One region of the Paenibacillus sp. JGP012 genome, then DNA from elsewhere that is predicted to be linked to it. Evidence: riboswitches for the same ligand, from Rfam matches in the RefSeq annotation. Region 1 holds a riboswitch; the other holds the start of a gene.
The links. Region 1 has a riboswitch for glycine ahead of gcvT (glycine cleavage system aminomethyltransferase GcvT). Riboswitches for the same ligand answer to the same signal wherever they lie in the genome.

Region 1 (9,118 bases):
GTGGACAGGATGGCCGATTTGGACTCCTTCGTACCGTGTGGAATGGCAAGCCCGTTGCCGACATACGTGGATACGATCTCTTCACGCTCCAGCATTTTGTCAATATAATCCGCCGTAATATGCCCTGCGTCCTTCAATATCTGTCCTGCCATACGAATGGCCTCATATTTATCCCGAGCCGTTGCGTTCATGATGACTTTGTCTGTTGTTAACATACTCATGTTAATGCCCTCCAATTTCGTTTTTGCTGCGATAAAATCCAACCAGCTCCCGGGACAGATAATGAATAATTTCATCTCTGCTCCCTTTACCCAGCAGCATAATCATCTCTTCCTGTAACAGTAGTGCACTAATTTCACTGAGAACCTCCAGGCTTTCCTTGGACAATTCCTTCGGGCCCAGCATCAATAACACATGACTGACGCCTTCGGGATCATCCATCGTCTGAAGCAGCGGTTCCTCAAGCTGGAACAGACTGATGGATGGCCTGTAGATGCTCTCACTTCTTGTATGGAACAGAGCCAGCCTGGTGCCAGGAATCTTCTGACTTCCCATCGACTCACGAACCTCCAGCAGCTTCGCAACCTCTCCCGGGTCCTTCAGTACACCTGCTCGATGAGCAACCTTACACATGGCAAGCACACTTTGAGCAAAATCAAGATGAGCATTATCCAAGGCATGCACCTGAAACTTGCCAATGACACGTACAATCTCAAGCAGTGTTGCCTCCATCGCATCCGGGTCGGAATAACGATTCCGGGTCTCGTTCCCCATCTCGCGAGGTTTGCGGTGCTGCCGCTGTAACGTTGTTGTTTTTATAAAATGGCGCAGCCGCTCACTTTCTTCTGCGGTTAACAGCGGGCTGACTTTGTAATATTGATCTTCCTCCATTGGCAGATCAACGGTGGATAACACAAGATCATATTCCTCAGCCGGAACTCGGGCGGCCTCGTACCAGGACACGCTGTCTATAATCTGTATTTCCGGGAATTCCTTGGACAGCCGACTGGACAGCATGCGGGACGAGCCTATGCCGCTGTTGCATACCACAATTGCACGAATGTCCTGCTTTAACGCGCGCAGCCGCTCAATGGAAGCACCAAAATGCATAACCAGGAATCCGATCTCCTCGTCTGGTACCTCTGCTCCCGGCCACGCTTGTAACACCGACGTTCTTACCTGCTCAAAAAGGATGTCATAATCCTTGCGAATCTGCTGTAACAGCGGATTGCGTATGACCTGATGCCCTTCAAGGCGTTCCATCACCGGAATCATGTGAGCAATCAGGCCTTCCCGAAGCAAACGATCCTCATGAAAGGCATACCCTGTTCTTTCCTGCATCTGATCCGTAAGCGAATGCACCCGATCCATCAGAATCAGATCATCAATCGGGAGCAGACCGGAGGAGTGAAGCTGCTGCTCTGTTTCCATTAACAATTGATGAAAATAATGCTCCTCTTCTTCCGAAAAGCTCACTTCAAGCTGTGAGGATAATACACTGCACAGACGGGAAGCCATAAAAGCGGGTACTCGTGCTTCATGCGTCTCTGCCATAGTGCAGACAGCTGCAGCCGATCCTGTTCCTGATTGTGCACGTTCTATATGGAATCCTTTACGTATACGAACAACTGCCGCTGATAATTGAATAAGCAGCTTCATATACTGCCGTTCAGGAATTTTTTCGAGCCATTCGATATCCGGCTGCCATAATGCATTTTCAATCGTAAGCACATCGCTATGCCCGATCATGCCGAGCAGCTTTTGATTTACGATAGAACCGCCCTGCTCTGGCTGTCTGCCGAAAAGGTCCGACTCATCCAGCACTTCCAGAGCCAGTGCGGCAATCGCTCTGCGGTGAACCGCCTCACTGCCGGTAATTTTGACCCCGTATCCCCGCCTTCGTACCAGCTTCAGCCCCGCCTGACGAATGCGGGATTCCAGATCATCCAGGTCGGTCGTGACGGTGGACACCGTCACCTTCAGATCAGAAGCAAGAGCAAGCAGCTTGACTGGCTCTGCCTCATCCAGCAGGATGCAAAGCATGAAGAGCTTACGCTCTTCCGGCGTAAACTCTACATATTCATGACCTTCCAGCTTCTGGCGTAATGCACTGAGATCGTCTGAACCGGAACCGGAATCAATCCGAATGCCGGTCCCCGATTTTTTTTCCAATCGCATACCGAGCGGCTCAAGCCACTGTTCGATCATCAGCAGCTCACGATGCACAGTTCGGGTACTTACTTTTACTTCAACGGCGATTTCGCCGGCCGTGACTTCATGAGGATGCTCCAGCAGGAACTCCACAATTTCACGTTGTCTTTTGGTAATACTCATATCTCAGCCTCCGGCTCTTGGAAAACGGCTGCCTAGTTTGAAGCTGTATCGCAGTGGTTCACTGCTTACTTCAAACGTTCAACAAGCGCATCGTATTCCGGGCTTTTTAGGAAGTTGTCAATGGATATATGCTCTGCGTTGGGTGCGACTGCACGCGCTCGATCCGTTAATGTTTTTTGCGTGATTACAACGTCAGCATCCTGCGGAATTTCACTAATCGCCGTGTTGGTTACGGCAACATTGATTCCCTCGGATTTCATCTTCTTGCGAAGAATGGAAGCACCCATGGCACTTGAACCCATACCTGCATCACAGGAGAATACAATCTTTTTCACATCCGCTTTTGCTTTGGCAGCTGCAGCAATGCCGATATTTGCTGCTCTGTCTGCATCACGGTGATCTGCCGTAATGGCTGCATTTGCCGTATTGCCTTGACTCTTCATGTCCTTCATTCGGCTGGAGGCCGATTCCAGATCTTCATCCTTCTGTTTACCCGTTTTGAGCAGCAGAGAGGCCACCAGGAAGGAAACAACCGCGGCAACGATAACCCCTGCAAGCATCGGGATGTATCCACCTTTCGGCGTCAGCAGGAAATAAGCAATGATACTGCCCGGTGATGGTGCCGACACCAGTCCTGCTCCTGTCAGCATGAACGTCAATGTCCCTGTTACACCACCAGCGATAGCGGCCAGAATCAGAATGGGTCTCATCAGAATGTAAGGGAAATAAATTTCGTGAATCCCGCCAAAGAAATGAATAATGACTGCACCCGGTGCAGATGATCTCGCTGTTCCCCGTCCGAAGAAGCAGTATGCCAGCAAAATCCCCAGACCCGGCCCAGGGTTAGATTCCAGCATATAAAGCACGGACTGACCCAGTTCTCTTGCCTGATCTGTAGCAATCGGTGTTAATATCCCGTGGTTAATTGCATTATTCAGGAATAATACTTTTCCTGGTTCAATGATCAGATTGACCAGCGGCAGCAAGCCCAGGTTCATCAAACCCTGTACGCCTGCAGACAGCACCTTGCTGATGGCCTCTACGGCAGGTCCGATCCCCAATAAGGCAATGATGCCCAAAATACCGCCGATAATTCCGGCCGAGAAATTGTTGACCAGCATTTCAAAACCGGCTCTGATCTTGCCCTCTACCGATTTATCAAACTTTTTGATCACCCATGCCCCGAATGGTCCCGCAATCATGGCTCCAAGGAACATCGGAATGTCACTGCCTACAATGACACCAATCGTCATAATCGCCCCGACGACCCCGCCTCGTGTTCCATGCACGATCGTACCCCCGGTATAACCGATCAGCAGCGGCAGTAAATATTTAATCATCGGATCAACGAGCTGTGACAACGTTTCATTCGGGAACCAGCCTGTTTTGATAAACATCGCGGTGATTAATCCCCAAGCAATAAACGCGCCCATATTAGGCATAACCATACCGCTCAGGAATCGTCCAAAGCGCTGCACACCGACACGTAACCCACCCTTGGAATTGGACGTTTGGTCCAAATTACTCATTGGTTTATCCTCCTTGAATCAAGTCATTATAAATTTGAAAGGGGTGTCATACATCCCTGCTGTAATCCTAAGCGAGAAACCGCTGCTGTTCAATCAAATGAAAGCGTACTTTCGTCATGAACAATGATGACAACATTAGATTATGTAATCGTTTTTATGTAGTCATATTCCTTCGAACCCTTGATACATAAGGATTATAGGAGCTATGATCCAGATCATATACAGTACAGGAAGCAGTATCATAGCTTGGTCCGCGCTCCCCATTTTTATCCTGATTTCATATGGTTATGGCTCAAGAACCGTTCAACTACTCCTGCAAAAACATTAAAAAACCTGCATGAGCTGGCAGCCCACACAGGTTCAAAGAACATCATTTTTTAATGTTATATGATAATATATATGTCAGTAAGTACAAATCAATCCGATCAGGCAGTACATCTTCTACTCAATATGCTTCCGATAAGCATCCGCATTCAGAAGTGCGGATAGAGCCGCCTGCAAATCTCCCTCAACACAGATTTCAATCATCCAGCCTTCTTCATAAGGAGAGCTGTTTACCAGCTCCGGCGAGTCCTGCAGCGCTTCATTGACTGCAACAATCGTACCGCTAACAGGCGAAAATAAATCCGACACCGTTTTCACCGATTCAATGGTTCCGATGCTCTCGGCCGCAGCGACACTTGCTTCAAGGTCAGGCAGTTCTACAAACACAATGTCACCCAGCTGATGCTGTGCGAACTCGGTAATGCCGATCCGAACGGTATCCTCTCCAACGGTTTGCACCCACTCATGCTCTTCACTGTACAGGAAATCACTTCTCAATTCGCTCATCCATATCCGCCTCGCTTCTTCAATAATGAGTGCATGCGTTCTTTGACCTTTACCTTTTCCCCAAACAACAGCGTAAATATTTCGCATTCAAATGTCAAGATAGCTTACAATTTATTCGAAATTCATGCCTGTGGTCCCATCACCAAAAAGAACTCTTTCTACATATACTGGAGAATAATAACATAGTAAACGCACTCATTTTGAATATACGAACGTTTCATCCGATAAACAACATAATATTCGTCTTTTAAACAGGTTTAATGATATTGTTCTTGACATCATGATCAGATTCACGTTTTAATGAAAGAAGCAACTGAAGTGAATTACATTACGTATGAACCGCGGATGAATGTAAAGGGAGAGACTGCCCGTGACACCCGTTCTGGGGATGTACATAAGGCGGCGCCGAAGGAGTAAACCACCGACAAGCGGAGGCGAATCTCTCAGGCAAAAGGACTTTTACAGGACGCAACTCTGGAGAGCATCTAACCGTCCTTAACGGACGTTACGATCACCCAAGGGGAAACCTGTTTGCATTAGCGGCGGGGTAACTCTCAGGTACAAGGGACAGAGCCTAAGAATACAGCGTGCTATATGGCATGCCGGTTCTTTGGCCTGTCCTTTTCCTTTTTCCCCAAAAAAGAAATACAGGATATCGAATCGTCGGCCTTGGCAGCGTGTTTTTCATAAACGACTTCATCCAATACTTATGAATGTGTTTGTTGTTTAGCATCTATACCTGATTCACAGATTTCGCGTTTCTATACTTGGCCCGATAACGGCCCTTGACGAGGTGATTGGATGTCCGACTTATTAAGAACACCACTCTTCCCCCTGTATGCTCAATATGAAGGTGTACGCTGCATCGATTTTGGAGGCTGGGAGCTGCCGGTGCAGTTCAGCGGTATTCAAAAGGAGCATGAAGCAGTGCGTGAGCGTGCCGGGCTGTTTGATGTGTCCCATATGGGTGAATTCACCGTTACGGGAGAGCAGGCGGAAGCCTTTTTACAACACATGACCACCAATGATGTAACCACAATTGTACCGGGCCAGGCCCAATATACTCTGATGTGTTATCCTGATGGCGGTGTAGTGGATGATCTGCTGATCTACAAGCTGGCGGAGCAGCACTATATGCTCGTTGTGAATGCCTCCAATATCGACAAGGATTGGGCCTGGCTGCAAGAGCATATGACTCCTGGCGTGAACATGACCAATGTTTCGGAGCAGACAGCTTTGCTTGCACTGCAGGGTCCGCTGGCAGTCGAAATTCTGGGCAAAGTTACAGGCGCGGGCACGGATGCAGATTCTATCGAACCTTTCCGCTTTGTACAGGATGCCAGCGTATGCGGGGTCAGCCTGCTGTTATCGCGTACCGGATACACTGGAGAGGACGGCTTTGAGCTGTACGTATCAGCAGAGCAGGCTGCTCTGGTGTGGAACGGATTGATGGAAGCCGGTGCGGATCTGGGGCTGGTTCCGGCAGGACTTGGCGCTCGCGATACACTTCGATTTGAAGCGAAGCTGCCTTTGTATGGTCAGGAGCTGTCGCCCACCATCTCTCCACTGGAGGCAGGTCTTGGCATGTTTGTGAAGCTGAATGCCGGACCTTTTATCGGACACGAAGCTTTGCTGCAGCAGAAAAATGACGGTCCTGCCCGCAAGCTCGTTGGCATTGAAGTGCTGGAGCGCGGCATTCCTCGTCCGCATTATCCGATCTACACAGGTGACGTGCAGATTGGAGAAGTAACAACAGGTACCCAATCACCAACCTTGAAGCGTAATCTGGGCCTTGCCCTGATTGATGCCAGACATGCCGCACTGGGAACACCGCTGGAGATTGAGATTCGTGGCAAAAAGCTGAAAGCCGAGGTCGTCAGAACCCCTTTTCATAAACGGACACGTACGTCAAAGACCCCTACCCAAGGAGCTGAGCAAGCATGACGAGCAAGCACCGCTATATCCCCATGACTGAACAGGACCAGAGCGCGATGCTCGCCACGATTGGTGTGGATACGATTGAAGATCTGTTCAAAGACATCCCGCAGGAGATTCGTTATCAGGGCGAGCTGCCTGTCTCCTCCAAGCTGGATGAATATGCGCTAACCCGTCACATGTCCAAGCAAGCTGGTAAAAATGCCAACTTTGAGACACACGCCAGCTTTCTCGGCGCAGGCATCTATGACCATCACATCCCTTCTGTCATCAACCATGTTATTTCCCGTTCGGAGTTCTATACCGCCTACACCCCCTATCAGCCTGAGATCAGCCAAGGGGAGCTGCAAGCGATCTTCGAATTTCAATCCTACATCTGTGAGCTGACGGGTATGGCCGTAGCGAATGCCAGCATGTATGATGGTGCAACCGCATTTGCTGAAGCAGGTAATCTGGCCGCAGCTGCCACACGCCGCAAACAGCTTATCGTATCCCGTACCGTTCATCCGGAAGCCCGTCAAGTATTACAGGCCTATGCACATGGCTTGAGTCTGGAGATCGTAGAGATTGGTTACAAGGATGGCGTGACGGATTGGGATGCCCTGCAAGCAGCCATTTCGGACGACACCGCAGCAGTCATGATTCAAAGCCCCAACTTCTTCGGTGCTGTGGAAAATGTAAAGCAGGCCGCCGACCTTGTGCATGCACACAAAGGCCTGCTCGTTGTGAGCGCCAACCCGCTGTCGCTCGGTCTGCTGGAAGCGCCAGGCAAGCTGGGTGCCGACATCGTAGTAGGCGATGCGCAGCCCCTTGGAATCGCCGCTTCGCTTGGCGGACCCACTTGCGGATACTTCGCCGTGTCCCAGGCTCACATGCGCCGGATTCCCGGTCGCATTGTCGGTCAGACGACCGACCGCAACGGCAAACGTGGCTTCGTGCTGACGCTGCAAGCGCGCGAGCAGCACATCCGCCGCGAAAAAGCGACGTCCAACATCTGCTCGAATCAGGCCTTGCTCGCGTTAAGTGCTTCCGTTTACATGTCCACCATGGGAAGACAGGGCATGATAGATGTCGCTGACCTGAATTTACAGAAAAGCCACTATGCGCTCCAGAAGTTCAAAGCGATCCCGGGTGTAAGCCTGACTTTCGCAGCTCCTACCTTTAACGAGTTTGTGATCCAGCTGCCCGAAGGAACCGATGTGGATGCCCTCCAGCTGAAGCTGCTGGATGCAGGCTTCATCGGTGGTTATGAGCTTGGGAAGGACTATCCGGAGCTTGCAGGACATATGCTCATCGCCGTTACCGAACGTCGCAGCAAAGAAGAGATTGACGAATTCGCACGTGTATTGGAGGGATCACTGTGACTCAGGAAACGACAACAAAAGCGACCGCGGCCGGAGCCTCATCGGAAGGCCAAACAAATTCACATTCTGATACAACCAGTGCAGTTCAACCTGCGAATCAGCAGTCCGAGACTGGTGTGCAATCCGCAGCTGCCAATCTGCAAACTGCATCATCGGCTGCTCCCGAGCAAACATTGATCTTTGAATTGAGCAGCCCGGGCCGCGTAGCTTATTCCCTGCCGGAATGTGATGTGCCCCGTCTGGATGCCGACACGTTGATTCCCCGGGAAATGCTGCGCTCAGAAGCTGCAGCCTTGCCGGAAGTATTTGAAGTGGATGTCATTCGCCACTATACTGCATTATCCCGCCGCAACTTCGGGGTAGATAACGGATTTTACCCGCTTGGCTCCTGTACGATGAAATACAACCCGAAGATTAACGAGGATGTTGCCCGGTATAACGGTTTTGCCAAAATCCATCCTTACCAGCATGAATCGAGCCTTCAAGGTGCGCTGGAACTGCTGTATACGTTACAGCAGGATCTGGCCGGGCTGACTGGCATGGATGCCGTAACCCTTCAGCCCGCTGCGGGAGCACATGGCGAATGGACCGGATTGATGATGATTCGCGCTTATCACGAAAGTCGCGGCGAGCTTCGTACCAAAGTTATCGTGCCCGACTCCTCTCACGGTACAAACCCGGCCAGCGCAACGGTGGCTGGATTCGAAACGGTCACGATCCCTTCCCGTACAGATGGTCTTGTTGATCTGGAGGCGCTACGTGCAGCGGTTGGAACGGATACCGCTGCCTTGATGCTGACAAATCCGAATACACTCGGCTTGTTTGAGAAGGACATTCAAAAGATTGCGGCGATCGTACACGAGGCTGGCGGCCTCCTTTATTACGACGGAGCCAATTCCAATGCCATTATGGGCATTACACGGCCAGGGGATATGGGCTTTGATGTGGTGCATTTGAACTTGCACAAAACGATGAGCACCCCGCATGGCGGCGGCGGACCGGGTGCAGGTCCGGTCGGTGTGAAAAGCCGTCTGATCCCGTTCCTGCCCAAACCGATGGTTGTTCAGAATGTTCAGGGTGTTTATGCACTGGATTATGAAGGAGATCAATCCATCGGCCGGGTAA
Region 2 (9,118 bases), on a different contig from region 1:
TTCTGCTCCAGCTTCAGCGTGTACCTTCCGCTCGTAAGCAGATTATAGGAAAGCATATTATCTATAAGCTCACTGAGATCCTGCATCTTCTTCTCCATGCGGCCTAGTGCTCGAATGCCCTGCTCGCTGAGATTTTCTTTGTGCAATGCATGCATGTGACCGCGGATAACCGTCAGGGGTGTGCGCAGATCATGAGAGAGACCCGCAACCAGCCGTTTGCGAAGCTGCTCTTCCTCCCGCTCCCGCTGGAGGCTGTCCGTTAACCGATACACCATCTGATTAAAGGATTCCTCCAGATGCCCGATTTCATCCGATCTTCGGATATGGACCGGATTCGGAATACCCTCATGATCCGGGGCAGCCATCGCCGTCTGAAGGCGAACGAGGCGCTTGCGGATTTGAGCGAAAAACAGAATAGACATCACGATGAATAAAACAAAAACAAGCAGCATAACTACGCCAAAATAAATGAATTCTACTACCCCGCTACTGGAAGTTTTTTGAATGAATTTTCGAGGGACCTCGATCACCATGAAACCTTGTCCTTTGTTTTCATTTCCACCTCCAATATAAGCAACAACGGTTAGCGGATTGCGATAGGGCGCCTTCTTCATGAACTGTATGGCATAATTCGCCGTCCATGCTGCAGGAATTAGGGTCTCTTCCTCCTCTCCAATTGCGGAAGGCCACTTCAGTGTGACATCGGTATCTGAGGTCCCGGGCATGACCTGTGAAGTGTGTGATGACTTTGACTTCAACACCCGGGCTTCTTCGCCACCAAGAATCAGCACCGTTCTGCCTTCTGCATTCACACGGTACATGGCCGATCTGGGATACTTCTCCTGCAGCTGTTTCATTCGTGTATTAATCATCTGATCCGACGCCCCATCCAGCTTTTTGGATTCACTAGCCCACAGATTGGTAATGTTATCAGCGTTACCGTAAGGTGCGTCTATACTATCGCTGGTATTGCTGATGACCACAATGAAAACCGATGCTACCAAAGGAACCACAACAGGCACAAACAACACAGCCGCCAAAATGAGAAGCATATATCTTGTCATCAAAGAACGTCCGAACTTCATTTTGGGCCGGACAGAGGGCTGTAATGTCGCGTTCCGTTCCATTCTCTTTGCTTTTCGTTGCCGGAGCCAGCTAATCATGGCTTCTTCACTCGGTATCCTACACCACGCACCGTCTGAATGATGACCGGGTTCGCCGGATCAAGCTCCAGCTTCTCCCGCAGATGCCGGATATGTACCATTAGTGTCTTGTCTCCATCCAGATAAGGTTCGTTCCATACCGCCTCATAGATCTGCTCTTTGGTACGGATCATCCCCATATTTCTGAGCAGATACGAGAAAATGTGAAACTGTTTGCCTGATAAAATAATTTCTTCTCCCGTCTGCTCGTTAACGATCCGGTTATCCTTCTCATAGATCGCCAGATGATCGAGCTTCAAGACATTATTGCTGGATACAGCCGCACCTGCCTTGCGCAGCTGCACCTCAATGCGGGCAGCAAGCTCGTCTGGATGAAATGGCTTGGTCACATAGTCATCGGCAAAATCAAGCCCATGCAGCTTGTCGTCAATCGACGTTCTGGCCGAGAGCATGACGATCGGCACAGCAGGGTACTCTTTTTTCAAACGCTGACCTATTGTAAATCCATCCAGTCCTGGCAGCATAACGTCCAGTATCACCAGAGAACAGCCCGCTGCCGCCTCAACAGCACCCTCTCCGCTGCCGAGCCACGTGACCTCATAACCGCGGTCCTCCAGATCCTCTCTTACCCACGCCGCAATCTCGGTATCGTCTTCAATGTATAACAATTTGTTTTTCATATATGTACTCGTTTCCTTTCACTACCCTTTGGGTTAATGATATATCTGGGCAGATTTGGCATATCCGCATCACTTCATCATTACAGATGACCTGCCTTCAGAGTTATTATAACGCAATCCGTGTTGACGTAATATTAACCGAAACATTCAGCTTCACAATAGTCGGATAAGCATTACATATACCACACTTGCTTCTGCATATCCTATACACATCTGACGGGAGGAATTTCACATGCTGCTCGAAGCCATCTTTCACCAACCCAAACGGAACTGGGCCTATGCCTATGACCAGGATACCATTCACCTGCGCCTGCGTGCCAAAAAGAATGACTTGACCGAGGTTTATGCCCTGACCGGGGATAAATATGCGTGGGAGGAAACACGGGATATCGTGCCGTTGACCAAATTCACGTCAGATTCCATGTTTGATTATTACGAGGGGGAAGTGAAACCTCCGTATCGTCGATTGAAGTATGCTTTTTTGCTTAAAAATGGGGATGAACAGATCTGGATGACCGAGACGGACTTCCAGGACGAGGAGCCGGATGATCCGGGCCGGATGTTTCAGTTCCCTTATATTCATGCAGGAGCTGTATTTACACCCCCGGCTTGGGTGAAGGATGCAGTATTTTATCAAATTTTCCCCGAACGCTTCGCGAACGGTAATCCTGCAATCAATCCCGAGAAGGCTGAACCATGGGGCGGTGAACCTACACCGTTCAATTTCTTTGGCGGCGACCTGCAAGGGGTGATGGATCATCTGGATTACCTTAGCGAACTGGGCATTAATGCAATCTACTTCACTCCCATCTTTGAGGCTACGACAAACCATAAATACGATACCGAAGACTACCTGCGCGTAGATCGCCACTTCGGAGATGCGGATACGGTGAAACGTTTGGTTAAGCTGTGTCACGAACGCGGCATTCGTGTACTGCTGGATGCGGTATTTAATCATTCCGGCAAAACATTTGCCCCATTCCTGGACGTGCAGAAGCACGGCGCGGCATCCAAATACAAAGACTGGTTTCATATCCACGAGTTTCCGCTGGACGTGAAGGAAGGCATTCCAACTTATGAGACGTTTGGCTTTGAACCACATATGCCCAAGCTGAATACCGAAAACCCCGATGTCAAAGCCTACTTGCTTGAAGTAGCCGAGTATTGGATCAAGGAAATCGGCACGGACGGCTGGCGTCTCGATGTAGCCGATGAAGTGGATGATGCTTTTTGGCGTGATTTCCGCCGTGTCGTGAAAGCAGCCAATCCCGACGCCTACATTCTGGGCGAAATATGGAATGAGTCCTCTGCCTGGCTGCAGGGCGACCAGTTTGATGCCGCGATGAATTATCCGTTTACGGCAGCTGTGAATGCTTTCTTTGTTGAAGATAAGATGCACGCCGAACAATTCGCCAACTCCATAGGCCGCCAGTTATCCCGCTATCCGCTTCAGGCCAGCGAGGTGGCGTTTAACTTGCTGGACAGTCATGATACCCCCCGCCTGCTTACCTTGTGCGAGGGAGATCAGCGCAAGATGAAGCTGGCCGCATTGTTCCAGTTCAGCTATATGGGAGCACCCTGCATCTATTATGGTGACGAGATTGGCCTCGACGGGGACCATGATCCGGGATGCCGCAAATGCATGGAGTGGGATGAAGCGAAGCAGGACCGGGAACTGCTCAGCTTTTATCAAAAGCTGATTGCCCTTCGTCATGCACATCCGGCATTGCGTGCAGAAGGCACGGTTCGCTTCCTGCAAGCCCGTGCGGGCGGCAGTCAGCTCGTTATGGAACGCAAGAGTGATACCGAGCGCATTCTGGTGCTGTTCAACCGCTCAGAGGAAACCGCCATCGTTGAGCTGGAGGCAGGCGATCAGCCCTGGACCGAGCTGTTTGAAGGCAATCACCGCACCGCTATAGACCAAGGGGTTCTCGCCATTGAACTGCCTGCCTATGGCTATGCCGTTATGCGTACGGAACTGGCGGAGCAATAATAATAGCCAGATTCTTCACCTGGCATGGATTAAGTATATGTTCACAACGACGCTACAGGTCGACAAACGGGGCAGACAGTCCATATAAAAAGCGTTCATCATAACCTGATCTGCTACACAGGTGGATGAACGCTCTTTTGTCATGTGTTTTTTTGTATTCGGTTTGTCTTGTTTTGCCTTAATCCGTACCTGGGATATCAGGTTTGTCTTCCGGCTCTGCCCGCTTCGCCTTCGGTTTCGCCAGCTTTTCCATCATTTTGCGGCCTGTAGGGGTCTGGGCAAGCCCGCCCTGCGCTGTCTCACGATGACGGCTAGGCATCGCACTGCCCACCTCCAGCATGACATCAATCACTTCATCGGAAGGAATGGCGCTGCGTACGCCTGCCAGAGCCATATCCGCCGCAGCCAGTGCGGTAACGGCGCCGAGTCCGTTACGCACGATGCATGGAATCTCTACCAGGCCAGCCACCGGATCACAGATGAGGCCCAGTGTATTTTTCAAAGCCAGCCCGACCGCATGCACGACCTGCTCCGGCGTGCCGCCGCGCAGCTCCACCATCGCACCCGCAGCCATACCGATTGCAGACCCTACCTCGGCCTGGCAGCCGCCCTCCGCACCGGAGATAAATGAGTTGTTGGCAATGACGTACCCGATAGCCCCGGCACAGAACAGTCCGTTCACCAGATGTTCATCCGTCCAGCCAAAGCGTTCCTGCGAGCTGATGAACACACCCGGAATAATACCGCAGGAGCCCGCTGTTGGCGTAGCCACGATACGCCCCATAGAAGCATTCACTTCCGATACACACAGAGCGTAGGCCATAGCAAGAGCAGAAGCTTCACCGGAGCAGGTCTCCCCCTGGCGAATGTATTCGGCCATCTTTTTCCCGTCTCCACCAGTCAGTCCGCTGCGTGATGTTGTATCCTCTGTAAGCCCCTTGCGCACCGCTTCCTTCATCACCTGGTAGTATTCAGACATCTGCTTCACCACGTCTGCCTCCGGTGTGTTCGTCTCCTGCACCTGCTCCTCAATCATTAGCTGCGCAATTGTTTTGGACTCGGCTGTGCAGATCGCGTTTAATTCATGCAAATGTTTAAACCGCATTCGGGTCAACCCCTCTCTTCAGATCAATCACTCGAATGTCCAGCACATGATCCAGCGAACGCAGTTTTTTCAGAACCTCTTCACTCGGAGGAGCATCCATCTCCATCGCCGTCAGCGCCTCTCCATCCCGTGCCTTTCGATCCACCTGCATATACCCGATGTTCACTCCAGAGGAGCTAATTGTTGAAGTGACCGAGGCCAGCACGCCTGCTTTGTCTGCATGACGCAATACTAACGTTGGAAATTCCCCACTGATCTGCACGCGAAAATCATTCAGCGCATGCACCGACACACTGCCGCCGCCAATGGAAGCCCCCATTAATGAGCACTGCCGTTCACCATGCCAGAGTTCAATCTTAACCGTGTTAGGGTGGGGAGCAGGTAGACCGCTCGTATAAAATTCAACCTCCATGCCCGCTTCGGCTGCATACTGCTCTGCATCCGGTATCCGCGGATCATCCGTAACATAATCGAGCAGGCCGCCAATGAGTGCCAGATCGGTCCCGTGTCCCTGGTACGTATCTGCAAATGATCCGTACAGTGTGAGCCGCGCACGCTCCGGTGTGCATCCCAGCCATTGGCAGGCAATACGGCCCAGCCTTGCAGCACCCGCTGTATGTGAACTGGATGGTCCTGTCATCGACGGACCGATAATTGAGAAAACATCTTTAAATCGCACGTTGTAACCCTCCAATTGGTTTCGTCATCGTTATCCAGACAAGACCCGCCATAATGTTCCTGATTTACTGAATGATGACATCAAAAAAGGACAGAAGAAGGCCGTTAGCCCTCTCTCTGTCCTTGATACCTGAGAGTTTCATGATCGCAGCAGCATCAGAACAAAGTCAAGTACGTTCCTGTACCAACCTGTTTTCCGAGCTGACCAATCATATTCCCCTTGGGTGGCGCTTCTTCTGCGCACTCTCCAGAGCTGCGTCCAACGATGGTACATTTACCTGAGAGATTAACCGCTATGCCGGGTGCATAACAGCTTGCTCCTTCGGTGCCTGAACCCGGCCTGTACATTATGTGCAGTCCGCTCAGGTCTCTCCCGCTCGTTATCATTCGCTGTATTCTGTTATTTCATTACGAATCACGCTTTTGGCATTCATTCAATCATATACAGATTAATATGTCGCTCAATTTATGTCAACTAAAGTGACGCAACATGCCTGTTGTAATAAAAAGGAATCCCTGACTGTCAGAAAGTAAGGATTCCTTCGTTTCTATAATAATATGCATTGTTCACTGATTTTGTTCAAGGCTCCCTATTCACAGGATATTATTTGCTTGACTTTGCAAGCTGGAGTGCATCCGCCCACAACTGCAGCTTCTCCTGTGTCCAGGAATCATTTTCTCCCATGATCGAATATCGCAGACCTGCCTCGCTCCATGACAAATTGCGAATCATCGCCATATACGAGCCCTCTGTCTCACGAACCTTCACGTTCTTTTCATCAGGCAGCAGTTTTTCATCTACATTTTCCTCAGGTGCCTGGAATACGGTTATACTGATCTCGGGCTTGTTATTCTTCACATAATATAACGTCACCTCATCCCGGCTTTCACTCACGGACGAAGTCATCTCGATTCTCGACAATTCCAGATCCTTCCCTGCATATTGCAGGAACGGCTGACCCACTGCCTTCTCTGCTTCTTCCAGTGTTATTTCCTTGTTATTCATCACATCATTCATCTTTTTGATCTCAACGTCTGCAGGGATGTCCAGCGTAAACGTCTTGTCCGTGAATTCAGGATTGTAATCAATCAGGTCATACAGCACCTCCGATTTGGTATCCCCGTACGTACTGGTCGCTTTAATAACCATCCACTTCTTGGGGTCTATCCAATATTCGGACGATATCGACAGGGATTTTTCATCCTTGGGTGTTAGTTCAATGTGGATTACCTCATGACCTTGAATCGTTTCCTGGCCCAGCGTCTTCACGTTGTGGGAATCACGCATCCGTTCCAGTTGATCGACAAGCATCTGCTTTTGGGTTTGGTTAGGTTCTTGCTGAAACGAGGAGGAGTCCATTGAAAAAGCGGTCTTGGCCTCTTTCTCATAAATCAGAATCTCTGATCCGTTATGAACTGCATAACTTACATTTCCATCTTCCTCTGTCTCAACCCGCTGCTGTCCTATTTTCCCGTCTACCCATTCCTTCACCTGTACAGTATTTGTGATTTCCCCATCCGTCCACATCTTCAAAAGACCTTCCGCATAGTAGGAAGCCGGCTCTGACTCGGCAGCAATAATCTTCTCAATCATGTCATCCCCTGACATGCCAAGCACCTCCTTTTCCGCACATCCTGCTAACATTGAAGTGGCAATCAAGGCAGCTCCGAGCAGCTTCCATCCTTTCTTCATCATAAACGATCATCCTCCTTCTATAATTTCTGTGTATCGTTACAGTTCCGGCAATCGGCACACAGCCGCAGTCCCGTATTGTTCCGAGGACCACATGCGCATATCCCCTCCATGCTTTAATGCAATCCTTCTGGCTATGCTTAATCCCAAGCCTGAGCCTCCTGCGAAGCCGTGCCTCTCCTGCTTGTGATATTGAACATACGGCTCGAAGATTCGCTTCAGCTGTTCTGGCGGAATTGCAGGACCTTCATTCTGAATCACCAGGATCGTTGCCCCGGTTCTGTAAGGGTCAAGCTCCGCTCTGAGTAACGGATCCATCCATTCGGGGAGTTCCTCCACTGAATCAATTACAGCGAGTCCGATTCTACCTTCGGGTGGAGTATAACGAAGTGCATTATGCACCAGATTATCGGTCAGGCGCATCAGTGATTCAGGATGAATCGAGTAGAGATGATTCGTGCGTACAGACACCTGCATGTTGTAATGATCACGTTCCGCAAGTCCTCCGTAACTGCCCAGCAGCATCTCGAAAAACTCTTCCCCTTCCACCTCAACCATAGCCAGTTCCGAATCACTGGAGCCAAGCGCTGTATACATCTCAAGCTCACCGATCATCTGTTTCATGCGCTCAACATTCCTTGCAATAACATCTTTATACTCCTGTCTCTCCAATCGTTCAGAACGGTTGTCCATACTGATTGCCTCCGCATAAGCACTGATGGACATCAACGGTGTTTTCAGGTCATGAGACAGAGACGCTACAATCATCTCTTTTTCTTTTTGCTGCTTCTCCACCTCTGCCTGAGTCTGCCTGACCGTTTGCTGCATCGAATCGAACTGCTGTAGCAGCGTACCCATCTCATCGTTCCGAATTTTTGCCCGTACACCATCCGGTTTTTCTCCACGGGCAAACGCATGCATCCTGTCCATCAACACTTTCATGGGGGAGAAAAGCTTCCGGGATAGCAGCCACAGCACCGTCCCATACAACAGTACAAAGAATAACACTGCTCCGCCGACAACCCAGGTTGTTCGAATCGATATGCCTTCAAGCCAATCCTGACGCAGCATCGTTATCTCATAAATGCCCACCAGTTCTCCATGATTCCAGACCGGCTTCTTCAGCGAAAATGTACGGTGACGAATCTGCAGGTTGTACAGGTTCCGGTATAATTCAGAGCTTCTTATCGTGTATCCACCTGATGACCATGTATCCCCGCCAGAACTGTACACCCGAATGCCAGAGGGCAGATACAGATTGAAACTCACCTGTTCACTGGCAAGCTCAGGGAGAATTTGATGATGCTCGGGAGACTGCAGCTGGTACAGCTCTGGATTATCCAGCGCCTTCTCTATGGGAGCGAAACGTCCGGATAACTCCACGTATTCAGCTACTGCGCGCTGACTTTCATAATAGTTATACAAGGAAAACAATGCCCAACCCGCGGCCACAGGCAAAAACATGACAATCAGGAACGCAAGCATCAGCCAATATTTCAGCTTCATTCGATCCGCTCCCCAATAAAGCGGTAACCGCTGCCCCATACCGTTTGAATCCAGCGCGGCTGATGCGGCTCATCTCCCAGCTTTGCCCGCAGGCTTTTCACGTGTACAGTGACTGTGCTTGAGCTTCCCTCTGCCGGCTGGCCCCACACATGTTCATAAATTTCCGTTTTCGTGAATGCCCGGCCTTGATGCGAAGCCAGCAGCATAAGCAGCGCTCCTTCTTTTCCTGTCAGCTGCAGCTCGGTACCATTAAGCATTACCTGCTGATTCAGCGGGTGGATGGATAAACCGTCATTGTAC

Region 2: linked by a shared signal. The riboswitch ahead of sdaAB (L-serine ammonia-lyase, iron-sulfur-dependent subunit beta) and the one ahead of gcvT (glycine cleavage system aminomethyltransferase GcvT) in region 1 are both predicted to bind glycine.

Annotation. Positions count from the first base shown of each region.
Region 1 covers NZ_JACHKG010000011.1:87,263-96,380, reverse strand. The annotation lists gene HNR77_RS15250 (PTS mannitol transporter subunit IIA) at 1-221, opposite strand, end outside; gene HNR77_RS15245 (BglG family transcription antiterminator) at 223-2,334, opposite strand; gene HNR77_RS15240 (PTS mannitol transporter subunit IIBC) at 2,400-3,863, opposite strand; gene gcvH (glycine cleavage system protein GcvH) at 4,305-4,694, opposite strand; glycine riboswitch at 5,040-5,163, shown strand; glycine riboswitch at 5,167-5,267, shown strand; gene gcvT (glycine cleavage system aminomethyltransferase GcvT) at 5,496-6,638, shown strand; gene gcvPA (aminomethyl-transferring glycine dehydrogenase subunit GcvPA) at 6,635-7,993, shown strand; gene gcvPB (aminomethyl-transferring glycine dehydrogenase subunit GcvPB) at 8,110-9,118, shown strand, end outside.
Region 2 covers NZ_JACHKG010000021.1:81,774-90,891, reverse strand. The annotation lists gene HNR77_RS21850 (HAMP domain-containing sensor histidine kinase) at 1-1,127, opposite strand, end outside; gene HNR77_RS21845 (response regulator transcription factor) at 1,160-1,843, opposite strand; gene HNR77_RS21840 (alpha-glycosidase) at 2,076-3,836, shown strand; gene sdaAA (L-serine ammonia-lyase, iron-sulfur-dependent, subunit alpha) at 4,015-4,941, opposite strand; gene sdaAB (L-serine ammonia-lyase, iron-sulfur-dependent subunit beta) at 4,931-5,620, opposite strand; glycine riboswitch at 5,735-5,872, opposite strand; glycine riboswitch at 5,877-6,005, opposite strand; gene HNR77_RS21825 (LolA family protein) at 6,224-7,315, opposite strand; gene HNR77_RS21820 (HAMP domain-containing sensor histidine kinase) at 7,352-8,818, opposite strand; gene HNR77_RS21815 (response regulator transcription factor) at 8,815-9,118, opposite strand, start outside.